One region of the Alteromonas sp. RKMC-009 genome, then DNA from elsewhere that is predicted to be linked to it. Evidence: predicted binding sites of a transcription regulator. Region 1 holds the regulator's gene; each other region holds the start of a gene.
What was found. Region 1 encodes FNR, which switches genes on or off when oxygen is low (the NO sensors DNR and NnrR bind a similar motif). Its sites were predicted from a motif close to TTGATCTAGATCAA; they were not measured.
Positions count from the first base shown of each region.

Region 1 (4,216 bases):
GCGAGTCCGATTTTCATGGTCTATTCCGTCAGATTAACAATTTGAACAGGGGATTGTGCATCATCACTGACCGCACTGGTAAAATCCGGCTTGTCGAAGGCTGTATCACCGTCTTCTACCGGTGCGCCTGTGGCCTTGATTTGTTTAAAGTCATACAAATTGCCATCAGCGAGGTGTGATGGGGCAACGTTCTGAATTGCACGGAACATAGACTCAATGCGACCCGGAAAACGCTTATTCCAGTCCTGCAGCATCATTTTAATATTCTGCCTCTGCAGATTCTCCTGAGAACCGCAAAGATTACAGGGGATGATCGGGAATTCAGTGGCGTCAGCGTATTTCTGAATGTCTTTCTCACTGCAATAAGCCAGCGGGCGAATAACAATGTGTTCACCGTTATCACTTACCAGTTTGGGCGGCATAGCTTTTAGTTTTCCGCCATGGAACATGTTCAGAAACAATGTTTCCAGCATATCATCACGATGATGACCGAGGGCTATTTTTGTTGCGCCGAGTTCCTTTGCCGTACGGTACAGGATCCCGCGTCTTAATCTGGAACACAGTGAACAGGTGGTTTTCCCTTCAGGGATTTTATCTTTAACGATGGAATAGGTATCTTCTTCCACAATTTTGTAGTCAATACCCAGTGAATCCAGGTATTCAGGCAACACATGTTCCGGAAAACCCGGCTGCTTCTGATCGAGGTTAACCGCGACGATATCAAAATTGACCGGTGCAATTTTGCGTAAAAATAGCAGGATATCCAGCAGCGTATAGCTGTCTTTTCCGCCGGATAAGCACACCATGACCTTGTCGCCGTCTTCAATCATATTGAAGTCTTCGATGGCTTTGCCAACATGTCTGCGCAGTCTTTTCTGCAACTTGTTAAAGTTGTATTTTTGTTTACTTTGCGCACTGTGACTGGCGTTGTCAGATGGCGTAGATGTTACTTGATTCATGGCACTTCAGAATTGGCTGGAAAAATAAAAGTAACATTATACAAAAGCAGACGGAATGCTGCTACACAAGCAGCATTCCGTTATCGCCCATTTACTTAACCGGAGACGTAAACCCGTCAGGTTTAACCGCCAGCACATCGCAATTCAGGTTATCAATAACATGCTCTGCAGTATTGCCCAAAAAGGCGGCTGATAAGCCTGTACGTCCCACAGTACCGATTACGACGAGTTCTGCATCCAGCTGTTCAGTCACTTTCGGGATGGCTATATCGGGTAATCCCTCAACAACATGGCAATTTGCTACGCCGATCCCAAATTTAGCGCTGTGGTTTTCCATTTCCTGAACATGATGGTTTCGCACAGCGTTATGATACGTCTCAGGATTGAAATCGGGGATCTCAATGGCAATATTCAGTGGTGCAGAAGGATAGGCATTAACCAGATGTACCTGACCACTCAGTAACTCTGCATAATCCTTTGCAATACCGGTCAACTTGTCATTCAGTTGTGCATGTTCTTTGTCTTCTGTACCCACATTGACTGCCGCAACAATATTACCGTGTTCAGGCCAGGCATGGGCTTTGACAAGTAAAACCGGAGCCGGACATTTTCTCAGTAAGTGCCAGTCTGTTGGTGTAAAGAGCACTGATGCAAAATCATCGTGTTTGCGGGTAGCTTTAACGACCAGGTCAATCTGACGGTTAATGGTGTAGCGGGTAATGGCTTCGTAACGTTTATCACTCCACTCAACAGCAACCTTTACATCATAATCATCGTAGCGGGTCAGGTTTTTTTCTGCCCAGGCAATGCGGTCTTTGGTTACCGCATCACGCATGGCTTCACGCTCACTGCGGGTGAGCATTGTTGTCATGTCATAAGAAAAGTCGTATACAACAAGCAGTGCGTGTACCTCTGCACCGGTTTTACGGGCAATTTCGATGGCTCTTGAAAGGGCAGGTTGTTCAGGCTTGTCAGCCTGAACGACGGCGAGAATACGTTTGCAGGTGATCATGGCGTCTCTCCTTATTGATGCAGACAATAAATACTGCCTTCATCTTTAGTATAAGACTTACAGCAGGAGAGACGTTGTTTCAGATCAATATTTCAACGGGATCTTAATCCACGCAAAGGGTAGGAATGTCCATAGAGTGCAGCTTTTTATCCATAGCCGCAAAATCCAGAACAGTAATGAGTTTCCCGTCTACTTTGATAATGCCTTCTTTCTGGAAGCGGGTCAGCAAGCGGCTGATCGTTTCTACCGTTAAACCGAGATAATTACCGATTTCGTTGCGGGTCATACTCAGATTGAACTGACGGTGAGAAAAACCTCGTTCTTCAAACCGACCGGACAGATGGGCGATAAAATAAATCAGACGTTCTTCTGCCGTCCGTTTATTCAGCAGCATCATCATTTCGTGATCCTGCTTAATTTCAGCACTCATAAAGCGCATGATCTGATGGCGCAATTTCGGGAATTGCTCAGACATTTTTTCAAGAGTGGAGTAGGGAAGTTCACACACCATGGCCGTTTCCAGCGCCTGAGTGTAACTCTGGTGAGTGTCGTCACGTAAACCGTCAAAACCGATAATATCGCCCGGGAAGTGGAAACTGATAATTTGCTCTTCACCTTCTTTATCGGTGACAAAAGACTTAAATGAACCTGCCCGTACAGCGTACAGAGAGGTAAATTTATCACCGGCTTCTACCAGGGTATCGTGTTTATGCAAAGGCTTTTTGCGTTCAATGATGTCATCCAGTGACTCAATCTCAGTTTTGTTGAGAGCCAAGGGCAGACACAGATGGCTGAAACTGCAATTCTGGCAGTGTATAGAAAAATCCGAACGTTTTTGCATGCTCACTTTCCGCTGTTTGCGATAATTCTACTGTATAGTACTTAAAGCCCGCCACAACAGCAATAATGCGTAAAACAGCAAACTCAAAGCAATGATCTGACGAACTACGGGTTGTCTGAAACCTGAGGAAAGCCAGTCTGCACCAGCCCGGACAGCCAGCAACGCCGGTAGCGTTCCTAAACCAAAACCGGCCATGATTACTGCACCGGATATTGCCGTCCCTGAAGCCAGTGCCCACGTCAGGGTGGAATAAACCAGTCCACAGGGCAACCATCCCCAAATCATACCATAGGGAAAGGCGCTAATAGGAGACCTGAAAGGTAAAAACCGTTTCGACAGCGGCTGAATTCTCTGCCAGAGTTTACTGCCGAGAGCTTCAACAGCGGTCAGGCCACGCCACCAGTTACCCAGATAACAGGCCATGGCAATCAGCATGATGCCACTGAAGACGGCGAGTACGGGGCCGGTCACCGGTACAGCATCTTTTGCTATCTGCCCGATGCCGCCGGTAACAGCGCCGGCAACTATGTAGCTGAATATACGACCAAAGTTGTAGCTAAGCGTATAGGGTAAAGGGGATGATCCTGCCGGCGTGGCGGCAGACAGTGCCAGCGATACGCCGCCGCACATTCCCACACAATGAACGCCTCCGCCCAGCCCGACCAGCAAGGCAGATAAAAACGACAGATCACTCATTGAGTTTTTTTCGTTCTTCGGCCAGCTTTTTTTCTTCAGGAGATAAATCATCATCGAAAAGAATACTGTAGCCCTGGCGATCCAGGTCTTCAAACTGGTTCGATTTTACTGCCCAAAAAAATACGCCGATGGCAATGGCCACAATGATCACAGCAAGGGGAATAAGGACGTAAATTATACTCATAGCGTTACTTTAACAGTCTCGTCGAATTAGTGACTACCAGAATACTACTCAGGCTCATACCTATCACCGCCATCCACGGCGTCAAAATGCCGGACACTGCAAACGGCAGGATAACCAGATTGTAGCCTATGGCCCATCCCATATTCTGCCTGACAGTCGCTTTTACTCTTCTGGCCATATGAGTGAGGTGCCCGAGTACAGCCAGCTTATCATTTAATAAAATCACATCCGCGGCACTTTTTGCGATATCCGTGGCATTACCCACTGCAATGCCAACATCAGCCGCTGCCATCACCGGTGCGTCGTTAATCCCATCACCCAGCATCATGACATGACGGCCCTGCCGCTGAAGGGCTGTCACAGCGTTTAATTTATCTTCAGGGCTGTTCCCGCCTGTGGCTTTGTCTACGGGTAAATTCGCTGCAATGTCGTCAACATTTTGCTGAATATCGCCACTCAGAATTATCCGCTCCAGTTGCGACAGTTTGCTCAGACTGTCTGCGGCATCCGCTTTAATTTTATCT
Region 1 covers NZ_CP031010.1:2,526,018-2,530,233, reverse strand. The annotation lists gene rssA (patatin-like phospholipase RssA) at 1-17, opposite strand, end outside; gene ttcA (tRNA 2-thiocytidine(32) synthetase TtcA) at 21-959, opposite strand; gene uspE (universal stress protein UspE) at 1,051-1,971, opposite strand; gene fnr (fumarate/nitrate reduction transcriptional regulator Fnr) at 2,075-2,812, opposite strand; gene DS731_RS11130 (sulfite exporter TauE/SafE family protein) at 2,840-3,508, opposite strand; gene ccoS (cbb3-type cytochrome oxidase assembly protein CcoS) at 3,501-3,692, opposite strand; gene DS731_RS11120 (heavy metal translocating P-type ATPase) at 3,697-4,216, opposite strand, start outside.

Region 2 (4,216 bases), 620 kb from region 1:
TTTACCGCTTCCGCCTGCCCCACTACCCGCTTATGAAGTACATCTTCCATTCTGAGTAGTTTTTCCCGTTCACCCTCAAGCATTTTGGATACGGGAATACCTGTCCAGCGGGACAGCACATCTGCAATTTCAGCGTCGGTAACCTTATTTTTCAATAAGAAGGTTTCTTTTGTTTCGTTCTCCGCCGCTTTTTCCAGTTTCATTTCCAGCTCAGGAATACGACCGTACTGCAGCTCTGACATACGATTCAGATCTGACGCCCGGCGGGCGATTTCCAAATCGAGTTTCGCCTGCTCCAGTTCAGACTTGATGGTTTGCGTGCCCTGCATCGCATCCTTTTCTTCGCGCCAGATTTTGTCCAGACCGGACAATTTGTTTTCAGCCTGTTCACGCTCCAGCTCGATCATCTCAAGGCGCTTGTGGCTGGCATCGTCTGTTTCTTTTGCCAGTGCCTGCTCTTCCAGTTTTAACTGGATGATGCGGCGCTCAAGCCTGTCCATATCTTCAGGCTTGGAATCAATTTGCAGACGAATGCTGGAAGCCGCTTCATCAATAAGATCGATAGCTTTATCAGGCAACTGACGGTCACTGATATAACGGTGTGACAATGTAGCCGCCGCGACAATGGCCGGGTCGGTGATATCTACCGAGTGGTGAAGCTCATAACGTTCTTTCAAACCACGTAAAATGGCGATGGTATCTTCCACACTCGGCTCATCCACCAGCACTTTCTGGAAGCGACGTTCAAGAGCGGCGTCTTTCTCGATATACTGACGGTATTCGTCCAGCGTGGTTGCGCCCACACAATGCAGTTCACCGCGAGCGAGAGCTGGCTTAAGCATATTACCGGCATCCATCGCGCCGTCGCCTTTACCGGCGCCGACCATGGTATGGAGCTCATCAATGAACAGAATGACACGGCCTTCTTCTTTGGCCAGTTCATTGAGTACCGCTTTCAGCCGTTCTTCAAATTCACCACGGTACTTCGCACCGGCCACTAACGCGCCCATGTCGAGGGACAGTACCCGCTTATCCTTCAGCCCTTCCGGTACTTCACCATTAATAATACGCTGGGCAAGTCCTTCAACAATGGCGGTTTTACCTACACCGGGTTCACCAATTAACACAGGGTTATTCTTAGTCCGGCGTTGCAATACCTGTACGGTGCGGCGGATTTCGTCATCACGGCCTATCACCGGGTCCAGCTTGCCCTGCTCTGCCCGTTCAGTCAGATCAGTGGTATATTTTTCCAGCGCCTGACGCACATCTTCAGCGTTAGGATCTGTCACTTTCTGACCGCCACGCATTTTATCAATGGCCGTTTCGATTTGATCCTTTGTCACATTCAGACTTTTCAGCAAATCACCTAATTTGCCTTTGTCCTGAAGCGCTGCCAGCACAAAAATTTCAGATGTGATGTATTCATCTTTGCGCTGCTGGGCAATCTTGTCGCAAAGGTTCAGCAAAATGCCGCTGTCCTTGCTTAACTGTACATCGCCACCGATGCCGTCAACCCGTGGAAGCCGCTCGATCGCTTCAGCCAGAGAAGAGCGTAATGCATTCACATTTACGTGGGCTTGATCGAGTAACGGACGTACAGAGCCGCCCTGTTGATTCAGCATGGCTGTCATCAGGTGCACGGGCTCAATAAACTGATGATCCCGACCCAGTGCCAGAGACTGTGCGTCGGAAATCGCTAATTGAAATTTACTGGTAAATCTATCTAATCGCATGAAAAATCCCCTGCAATAACGTTGCTAATTTTATGGGTATTAATCTGCTGTGATTCAAGTTATCTGATTAAAAAATAACTCAAGACCAGGTTAATTTGTTGATTAACATCAATGTTGGGATCTGCCCGGCTCACAAAACACATGTTACCGGGTGACTGATTGAAAAGACTTAACGCAAACCTATAACAGACACGATGCGGCCGGTTTGCCCCCTGCCTTCATGCGTTGCCCGACGGTGTGAATAAAATTGGCGGGGATCGGAATAGGTACAGAGACCCGATTGCGTCACGTTTTTTATGCCTGCATCGTTTAATTGCTTAAGTGCAATCAGTGGTAAATCAAGCAGACATTTATCGCTGCCGTCTATTTTCTCAATCGCTTCAGGGTAACGGGCAAAGCGGCCGGCCAGAGAACCGGGAACTTCATAGCAAGATCGACTGATAGCCGGCCCGATCCAGGCCATTAAATTATCTGCGGGTGATTTCATCGCGCTGACGGTGTGTCTGATAATCTCCTTTTCCAGTCCCTGCCAGCCTGCGTGAATTGCAGCCACTTCCGTACCGGCAAGATTACACAGAAGAACCGGCACGCAGTCTGCTGTCATAATGGCGCAGGTGCGTGCCGGGGTCCGGCTGATACAGGCATCGGCCTGCAACGGCGACGCCGGTAAAGGGCCGGTCACGTCTGCACCGAAGGTAACGCAGTGTTCTCCATGTACCTGATCCAACCAGACAATCGAGGCATGGCCGGGTAATAACGCACGGTTACCGGCCACTAATTGCGAAGCGTCACCCACGTGGTCACCGGTGTTTAAACCGGCGTAGTTCCCGCTGCTGAGTCCGCCGTCGCGGCAACTGGTATAAGCAAACACTTTGTCCGGCGCCGGCCATGCCGGCTGGATCAGGGATATCACTTATACGTCATCCATACCTTTGATTTTGGTGTCTTCACGCACAGTGGCGATCAGTTGCACCATGTCATCAGGTAGCGGCGCCTGCCAGGTCATCCATTCATCAGTTTCAGGGTGGAACAGAGACAATTGCGCAGCATGCAAGGCCTGGCGGGGGAAAGCACGTAACGCTTCAACACACGCCTCTGTAGCGCCTTTTGGCAAACGGGTTCTGCCGCCATAGGCAGTATCACCCACCAGCGGGTGCTTGAGGTGTGCCATGTGCACGCGGATCTGGTGTGTACGGCCAGTTTCCAGTTTCAGGCGCAGGTGCGTATGTGCACGGAACTTTTCGATAACCCGATAGTGAGTAACTGCCGGCTTACCGGTTTCACGAACGGCCATGAGTGTACGCTTAGTTGCATGACGGCCGATAGGCGCATCGACGATACCACCGGCGACCATAGTGCCGTATGCCAGTGCTTCATACTCCCTGCTCATCACCCGGTCCTGAAGTTGATTGACCAGATGGGTTTGCGCCGGAACGGTTTTCGCCACCACCATCAAACCCGTAGTATCTTTATCCAGACGATGCACAATGCCAGCCCGTGGCACCACTTCAATACCCGGTACATGGGCCAGCAACGCATTCAGCAAAGTGCCGTCCTGATTACCTGCCCCCGGGTGAACCACCAGATCAGCAGGCTTATTGAGAATTAAAATCGAATCATCTTCGTAGACAATGTTCAGGTCGATTTTCTGTGGCAGGCTGGCGGTCTGCACTTCCATTTCAGCCGTGACCTGTACATATTCATCACCCAGCATTTTTTGCCGGGGAGTGGTCAAAACATCGCCATCCACAGTGACATTCCCTTCCAGAATCCAATTTTTTAACTTTGAACGGGAATATTCAGGGAACAAATCAGCCAAAACCTGATCTAACCTCTGACCAAAATGGTGTGGCCCGGTGTTTGCCTCAAGCTTGACGGTGTTTACAGGCTGGGTCATATAACTCTTTCGCTGTTACAAAAAAGCGCATTATACCAATCTTTACGTTAGTTAAACGGAAAGTTTCCGGTTTTTATGTGGAGTTTGCGTGTTTGAGTGCGCTAGAATGCCGCTATAATGAAAATGCAGTTAAACGTATCAGTCGGTTAAGCAGGAATAGACAACAGATATGAAATCAATTCGATTAGTGATGCCCCTTGTTGTTGGTGTCATGATTAGCGTAACGGGCTGCAGCTCGTCTGACGATTCAGAACAACGCGCGGCGCTGGCGAATATGGGTTCCCAGCAAATGTATGATAATGCCAAACGTAATATGCAGAACGGAAATTTCGGTGCTGCGTCTACCGCACTCAGTGAGCTGGATTCACGCTATCCGTTTGGTCCGTTGTCCAATCAGGTACAACTTGACCTGATCTACAGTTACTATAAATCAGGTAAAATTGACGAAACGCTGGCGACCATCGACCGCTTCATCCGCTTAAACCCGAACCACTCAGACGTGGATTATGCGTTCTACATGCGCGGACTGACCAACATGGAAGCCGATGCAAACATGTTTCAGCAACTGATGCAGATTGACCGCTCG
Region 2 covers NZ_CP031010.1:3,143,596-3,147,811, forward strand. The annotation lists gene clpB (ATP-dependent chaperone ClpB) at 1-1,733, opposite strand, end outside; gene pgeF (peptidoglycan editing factor PgeF) at 1,903-2,646, opposite strand; gene rluD (23S rRNA pseudouridine(1911/1915/1917) synthase RluD) at 2,647-3,630, opposite strand; gene DS731_RS13970 (outer membrane protein assembly factor BamD) at 3,800-4,216, shown strand, end outside.
Region 2: clpB (ATP-dependent chaperone ClpB) is a predicted target of FNR. The motif match lies at 1,832-1,845, and genes of this name have one in related genera.

Region 3 (4,216 bases), 1.7 Mb from region 1:
TCAGAATGATGTTATCCGGATTTGCAGGATCTTCATCGGTTTCCGTTAATGCCGTCCAGACTTGAGAATAAGTCAGCACCCGTTGACCGGAAATGGTTTCACTGAGTACCTGACGGATAACTGAGGTGTCGGAACTGGCATCGATTTCAGCCTGAACCGCTGCGTAGTATGAAGCAGCATCAAATTCGCCGGCATCTGCAACTTTGTCCAGATCAGGACAGTTTGTACAAACACCGCTTAAGTCTTCGTCACCGCCGCCGGTGCCACTGCCATCATCGCCGCCTTCATCACCACTGCCGGTGTAATCGTGGCTGCCCAGGCCTGTGAAATCATCCTGAGCCAGACCTTCCCATTCCGACGTATCATAGGCATCAAACGGGTCAGTATCGCCACCGGCAACACTGCTTAAACGTATGAGTGTGTCGTTCGCTGTGGTTACACTGCCGCTGCCCCAGGAGGAACCGGGATCAACGCCAACCTGGCCAATACTGTCCAGAACGTTACCGCTGCTGTCAGTCAGAACAATGGCGTCATCACCATTAAACATGGACTGTGAAGTCAGCACATCAGCCAATGCCTTCAAAGTGTCTCCGGCACTTGAACTGGCAATAACTTGTGTACTTTGCGCTGCGATTGAACCTGAAAGTTCGATGTTCGCGCCCGCTGCAGTTTTTCCGTTGAAATAGATGGACAGTGTATAACCAGTCAGTGATACCGCGCTGTCTGTCGGGTTATAGATTTCTATCGCTTTATTAGAGCTACTCCCTTCAACATACTGAGAAATAAGCAGTTCATCGCCAATGGCAGATGCTGATATCCCCAATACGAGAGGAAGCAGGATTGGTGCTTTCATTATTAGTGCTCCTGCTTGTAATTAGAAACTATCCCAAAGTGCAGTTGCAGAGTATAAAGAAATTACTACAAAGAAATGACAATTTTTTGGCCAGCAGCGGTAATTTTTTGACCACATGGTCTGTACTGCCTGACAGTAAAGGGATGCAGGAATATCAGAGAAAATTGATGTACAAGAAAGGGGTTGTGCCCCGGGGATTCAGGGCACTGAAAAAAGTGGTGAGATAACGGGTTAGTTTTGTACCAGCGCGCTGGCCATCTCTTCGTTAAACCATTCTTTAATCATGGCTTTTTCGTAACCCAGGTGCGTATTTTGAGTGAAGGTACGGGGGTTATCTAAAAATCCCATATCCTTTAAGTCGACATCTGCACTCTTCACGACTTTGCCCGCTTCGTTAGTGAGGGTGTAGCTGAATTTAATACGCGGAATGTCCACCCGTTTCACAATGCGAACATCGGTGCCGGTGGCGTTGCCAAAGACAAAGCTGCTTGGCCACACCTGGCCGGCAAGATCCAGATTTGTCACCGTGATCGCCAGCTTGTCTTTTTCAGGCAGCTTCTCTGCCAGTTTAGCGAAGTATTCGTCCAGCGCTTTAAATGTTCGTTCGCGGAATTTCACCCGGCTTTCATTAGCAGGACGTACATCAGTGTACTTCTCCGGCTTTTCCCAGGTAATTTCTGTGGTGGCAGACCATGTCTGTACAGACAGCAGTAAACTGCCGGCGGTCAGAGAAACCAGTGCAGTTTTAATCAATGTGTTCATGCTTTGCATCTCCCCGATAATTTCGGCCGCGTTGCCCGCGGGCGGCGAAAACATTCTCCGGTTATCCGGTGCCTGCTTTGAGTGGATTTACCACGCCTCTTATGCGAATTCCCGCACGGACAATAAGCAGACACTTTGTTAGAGCAGTGATTAAGCAGATTGTTCCGCTAAATCACCGTTATTAAAGCATGAAAAGATGAATGGAAGCTGAACCGCGTTCAGTAGTCCATCACCAGCAGGCCGGTGGTCTCTATTGAGTGGCAAAACTGCGCCAGTTGCGCACCGTGGATATAAGGATTAATGTTGTCTGTACCGCAGAATTTCTTATGGAATATTTGCACACTGTGGCGGCTCGCCATGATACCGTCCACATATTCCTGCTGGAAGGGACGAAGCTGGTCCCGTTGTGCAGCACTGATAGTATGAAGCTCAGCCAGTTCATTTCTGTCCTGCCAGGTAGCCACATAGGCATACCACTGGCCGACCACGTCCTGTGCGTCTTTAAACATGTACTGGACGAAGGGTAACCGAAGCACAAAGACCAGTACTACAATCTCTGAAACTACCACAAAACTACGCCACATCTGCTTTACTTTTTCCTGTTGTTTTCTGACTACCCCGGCCCGTTCCCCGCCCGGTAATAAATCATTGGTGACAATTAGCCCTGTAGATAATTTAACCGCTCAAGGGCAAGTGCAACAGATTTGTTTTCATACTTATTTATGAGGTTTTATAAGCCTGAGTAGTATGCACAGAAGGGGTTTATTTGATCTATATTAAGTGAGACAGACATACACTTGTTATACTGCCCGCAGTACACTACACACCTGTGCCAGTTAAGGTTGCCTCATGAGCGAACAAATTCAGGTTAAACAAGTATCCACGGTAAAAGTACACCAGCCCGCCGGCGGCGTAAGTCATAAACGCCAGTCTGCACGCAGTCAGATTTATGTGCGCGCGGTGAAGGGCCCCATCGAAACGTTCCGCCGCTTGTTCGGTTTTATCTTCCTGGGTTTATTCGCCGTGATCCCCTGGATCCGCTATGACGGCCATCAGGCCATTCTTCTCGATATCATGGAGCAGCGGTTTACCATCTTCGGCCTGACTTTATGGCCTCAGGACCTTACCCTGCTGGCTTACATATTTATCGTCGGTGCTTTCGCCCTGTTTTTTGTTACCACATTTGCAGGCCGCGTGTGGTGTGGTTTTATGTGCCCGCAAACTACCTGGGTCTACATGTATATCTGGTGCGAAGAGAAAATCGAAGGTCCCCGAAATAAGCGTATCAAGCTGGATGAAAGGGCCATGGACTTCGACAAGTTCTGGCGCAAAACACTTAAGCACAGCGCCTGGATTGCCATTGCCCTGCTGACCTCACTGACGTTTGTGGGATACTTCACGCCAATCGGACAGTTGTTTATCGATTTTTTCACCTTCAATGCCGGCTTCTGGTCAGTATTTTCCATTCTGTTTTTTACCTTTTGCACCTACGGTAATGCCGGATGGATGCGTGAAATCATGTGCACCCACATGTGTCCGTATGCCCGTTTCCAGTCTGCCATGTTTGATAAAGACACTTTCACCGTGTCATACAATTATAACCGTGGTGAAAAACGCGGGCCCCGCCCCCGCAAACTCAGTCATGAAGATCTGGCGACAAAACAGTTAGGGGACTGCATCGACTGTAACTTATGTGTGCAGGTGTGTCCCACCGGTATCGACATCCGTAACGGTTTGCAATACGAATGCATTAACTGTGGCGCCTGCGTGGATGCCTGCAATGGCGTTATGGAAAAAATGAATTATCCGAAGGGGCTTATCAGCTTTACCTCAGAGGAAAGGCTGACCGGCGGAACCACCCATATCGTCCGACCTAAACTGATAGGCTATCTGATTGTCCTGCTGCTGATGGTCGGGTTACTGATTGCCGACATTGCCACACGCACGCCGCTGGAAGTGGATTTAATCCGCGACCGTAATTCTCTGTACAGGGAAAACGGCAAAGGCAACGTGGAAAACGTCTATACCATTAAGATTCTGAATAAATCTCAGGACACCCACACCTATACCATTCAGGTTGAAGGCCTGCCCGATTACAACATTTTGGGTGACACAACCGTGACTGTGGGTGGCGGAGAAGTCTTCAGTATGCCAATATCTCTGGAAACCTCTCCGAAGAACCTCAGCGAGGCGGTAACGGAAATATCATTCCGTGTCCGTACTCAGGACGCTGAGGGCAATGTTGTGGAAGTCAATGAACCAACAAAATTCCTCTACCGGTGAAACACCCCAGGGTGATTTCGCCTTTTCCGGGCTCAGCCCGGATACAGTTTTAGACGCGCTGGAAACCTGTGGCATTTATCCTGAGTCCGGTTTACTGGCGCTGAACAGTTACGAAAACCGCGTATATCAGTTTAAAGCCGAAGACGGTCAGCGCCTGGTGGTCAAATTTTACCGACCCCGTCGCTGGACAGATGAACAGATCCTCGAAGAACACGCCTTTGCTCTGGAGCTGGCCAGTGCCGATATTCCTCTGGTAGCCCCGCTTGCCATCGATGGCAAAACTATGCAGCAGGCTTGCGGATTCCGCTTTGCGGTATT
Region 3 covers NZ_CP031010.1:862,482-866,697, reverse strand. The annotation lists gene DS731_RS03790 (ExeM/NucH family extracellular endonuclease) at 1-853, opposite strand, end outside; gene DS731_RS03785 (DUF3016 domain-containing protein) at 1,085-1,615, opposite strand; gene DS731_RS03780 (hypothetical protein) at 1,834-2,199, opposite strand; gene ccoG (cytochrome c oxidase accessory protein CcoG) at 2,465-3,898, shown strand; gene DS731_RS03770 (serine/threonine protein kinase) at 3,870-4,216, shown strand, end outside.
Region 3: ccoG (cytochrome c oxidase accessory protein CcoG) is a predicted target of FNR. The motif match lies at 2,382-2,395, and genes of this name have one in related genera.

Region 4 (4,216 bases), 470 kb from region 1:
GGCACAATTTATTGGCCTGAGCGGACCATCCGGGGCCGGTAAATCAACATTACTGCGTTGCCTGGCCGGACTTACCGGTTCTGCAAAAGTCACCGGGCAGTGGGAAAATAGTCGTATCGCCAGGGTCCGCACCGGACTGGTGTTTCAGGACAGTCTGTTGTTCCCCCATTTATCAGTAGGGCAGAATTTACTGCTGGCGGCAGATTTTGCAAAACAGCAAACTTATCACTTTGATGAAGTCGTTCTGGGGTGTAAATGTAATCACCTGATGACACGTATGCCCGATACACTCTCGGGTGGCGAAGCGCAGCGGGTAGCCATTGCCAGAGCCATTTTAAACTCACCACAAATTCTGTTGCTGGATGAACCGGTGAGCGCGCTGGATGATACGTTAAAGCACGATGTGCTTAAGTATTTGACAAAGCTGGCCCGCAGCGGCCTGAAAATGCTGATGGTGTCCCACGACCTCCGTGAACTGGCTTTGTACAGTGAATACATGGCGTGGATGGAGCAGGGCAGTATTGTCCATCAGGGCGCATCAAATGATGTGCTGGCACAGTTAACTCCGTCTATGCCAAATTTCGAACAGCAGTTCAGTGTGCTCAAAGGCGCATTAAAAGCACATCTGCCTGAGCAGGCTTGTTATGCCATAGAATGCGAAGGGCATACGCTTTATGCACGCCATCCTGTGGTCAGTAAGGAACAGGCCATGCTGACCATCGACGCCAGGGATGTCAGTATCGACCGGCAGGAAGCCAACGCCTCTTCCATTGTCAATGCCTTACCCTGTGTCATTGAGTCCGTGTCTGAAAGCCGGGGCGGGCAGGTAATGATAAATCTGATGTGTGGCCGCAGCAGATTGTTTGCGCTGATCAGTCAGTTGTCCCAGGAACGGTTACAGTTCCGTGAGGGAGAAGCTGTAACCGCCAGGTTTAAACTCAGATAACTCTGGAATACCGGTGCTGAATTGCGGCGCTGCCTTTAAGGTAAGCGTCGAAAGTCATACAGATGATGCGGATAAACAGTCTTGCTGACGGAAATACCTCGATACCCGTTCCGGTTACCTGTAATAATCCATCTTCTTCAAATTCTTTCAGTGCCGCCAGTTCCGGCTCAAAATGATGGCGGAACTGAATACCAAAAAGCGCCTCTGTTGCGGCAAAGTCCACGGCAAGATTGCACATTAATTGTTGGATAACGTAGCGTCTGAGCAGATCTGAGGGGGACAGAAACACGCCTTTTTCTGCAACTTCTTCATTGCTATCGAGTTTGCCGTAATAGTCATTCAGGGTTTTCGGGTTTTGCAGGTAAGCATTGCCTGCGGCACTGATAGAGGAAACCCCAAGCCCCAGTAAATCCAGATCTCCCCGTGTGGTGTAGCCCTGAAAATTCCGGTGCAATTTTTTATTCCGTTGCGCTTCAGCCAGTTCGTCAGACGGCAGGGCGAAATGGTCCATGCCAATCATTTCATAACCTGCCTGTGTGAGGCTGGTGATAGCTTGCTTCATAAGCCCTGTTTTTACCTGTGCAGAAGGCAGCCATTCATCTTTTATTTTGCGCTGGGCAGCAAACCGCTCAGGCAGATGGGCGTAGCTGAACAGGGAAATCCGCTCCGGCGCCATCGCCTTTACCGCTGCCAGTGTTGAAGCAAAGGTATCTGCTGTCTGATGAGGCAGGCCGTAAATCAGATCCAGATTCACAGATTTAAATCCGGCGGAACGGGCGCAATCTACCAGCGTGGCGATATGCGAGGTGCTCTGAACCCGGTTTATCGCTTCCTGCACACGGTAATCAGTATCCTGTACGCCAATACTCAGGCGGTTATAGCCTAAAGAGGCCAGGTGCCGTAAATAAGCCGGCGTGGTACGGCGGGGATCGATTTCAATACTCATTTCTGCATCGCTGACCACATCAAAAGCTGACTTAAGCATACCTGCCAGGCGTGTTTGCTGCTGCTCTGTGAGGAAACCAGGCGTGCCGCCTCCTAAGTGTATTTGTTCCGCTTTACGGTGGCGGAAAGCAGGCGCGCGCCGTTGAATTTCTTTTTCCAGATAATCCAGATAACGATCTGCTTTTTCCTGATGCCTGGTCACAATTTTATTGCAGCCGCAGTAATAACAAAGGCTGTGGCAGAAAGGAATATGTACATACAGTGAAACGCCGCTGGCCTGAGTGACACTCAGTGCTTTTTCCAGAGGTGCTGGTTCAGATAACCCGGAAAACGTTAGTGCGGTAGGATAAGAGGTATAGCGCGGCCCGTTAATATTGTATTTTTTCAGGCGAGCGGGATCGAATAATTCGTTTGCTGACATGGTTATTCCGGCTTGAGTAGAATGCACGGAAAGTATAATCAGCAGACAAAGAGGCGTTGTTGATCTACTTCAAGTTTTCGCCAGCCAGTTTTGTAAAACGCAACCGGCCGGCGTTTACTCTTCGAAATGACAATCAGAACTCGCGGGTAACAGTGACACCCCAGGAGAGCGGCTGGCCGGGATAAGCCATAAGCTTGCCGGCCTGAACAGGTACATCGAAACCGTTTCTGGCGATGTACTCTTTATTTGTCAGGTTCCTGCCCCATAACGTGATGCGTGTATCCCACTGGGGGACTGACAGTTCAACCCGTGCGTTCACCAGGGCATAACTGCTGCTGTGTTTATACGGATCGTTAGTATCATCAAGGAACAAGTCTCCCGTGTACTGATAATCTGCAGCCATGACAACCGGATACCCGCCTGCCATTAATGTGTGCTGCAACGTCAGGCTGGCAGAGGTTTCAGGCTCAAACCCCAGGCGATCGCCGGTTCTGGAGCAGTAGGGGGTATTTACAGAAGGCCGGCCGGGATCATCCGTCCCGGTGTGCCAGGGATAAGCAACCTGGCAGGTGCCTTTTTCAAAATCATCAAAACCGGTAAGGGTACGGGCCAGAGTCAGGCCGGCACGGGTATCGGAAACAGGAAACCAGACAATTTCAAGTTCATACCCTTTGGTATGTAAGTCGCCGGCGTTTTGTAAATTAAAACCAAGACCGGTAAAAGTCGAGGCCTGAAAATCTTTGATTTGGGTATAATGCAGTGCACCGTTAATACGCAGGTTTTGCTCCGGAAATTGCTTTTTCACACCCAGTTCGTAAGCGGTGGCTTTTTCTGCGTTAAATTGGGGGCTTAACCCTTCGGCAATACGATCTGTATTCATGCCTCCCGATTTAAACCCTGTGCTGGTACTGGCATACCAGAGGCTATTGTTATCTGGTTGCCAGCTTAGTTTCAGCGTCCCTGTAAGTTGTCCGTCGTTACGTTTTTCATCCAGATCACTGCGGGGAAGTACCGATGCTGTACCGAGAAAGTAATAGCCCCAGCCCGCCTGAGTAAAAGGAAGCAGCGCATTGATCTGCGTGTAATCAGGGGGATTACCGGTTGCCAGGCTCTGAGCAAAAGAGCCAAGAGCGACAGCGGCACTCAGCGGATCAGGAGTGTTTTCAGCGCCTGTTGGTAATCCGTCAATGCCCGGGCCCTGTTCATCAAAACGGGCGGTCAATGTTTTATCTTCGCGGGTGTATCGTAATCCGGCGGTGACGGTAAATTCTTCAGCAAATTGCCAGTCAGTCTGGCTGAACACGGCCAGGCTGTCCTGTTGCTGATAAGCATTGTGGGCAAACTGAGTCTGGCCGGGGGTGACTGGCGCAACAGCGGGGACAAGGCCGGATGTTGCAACACTCAGGGCATTTATGCCGTCAGTCAGGGGTTGCAGGTCAGCCGCAGACGCTGCGAAAAATGCCGGAAATGCGTCACCGGTCGTGATAGCAAAATCCAGGTCAAGGTTCTGGCTGAAATACCACAATCCGGCGATGGTAGTGACATGCTCACCGGACCATGTTGCCCGCAACTCCTGGGAAAACGCCTGTTGTCGGGCGTTATTGGTAGTGGAAAGCAAGTCTGCATCAGTAAAATCTGTGTCTGTCTGGTCGAAGCTGTCAAAGCCACGCCAGGCTGTGATGGAGGTGAGCAATAATGCGGGGGATGTTTGCCAGTTTATTTCTGCAGAAAGCCCCTTGTCCTGCATGCGGGACAAGGGCAGGGAGCTGAGTGCCGTGGTATAGCGATAAAACTCATCGCCGGTAAATAAGGTGGCATTAAACGGCGGCATCATAAGCAAGGTGTCTGTTCCGAATTTCCCTTCGACACCGTTGGCTTGCCGGTTATCCTGCAGCGTTAATGCA
Region 4 covers NZ_CP031010.1:2,059,074-2,063,289, forward strand. The annotation lists gene DS731_RS09060 (ATP-binding cassette domain-containing protein) at 1-946, shown strand, start outside; gene hemN (oxygen-independent coproporphyrinogen III oxidase) at 939-2,312, opposite strand; gene DS731_RS09070 (TonB-dependent receptor) at 2,446-4,216, opposite strand, start outside.
Region 4: hemN (oxygen-independent coproporphyrinogen III oxidase) is a predicted target of FNR. The motif match lies at 2,372-2,385, and genes of this name have one in related genera.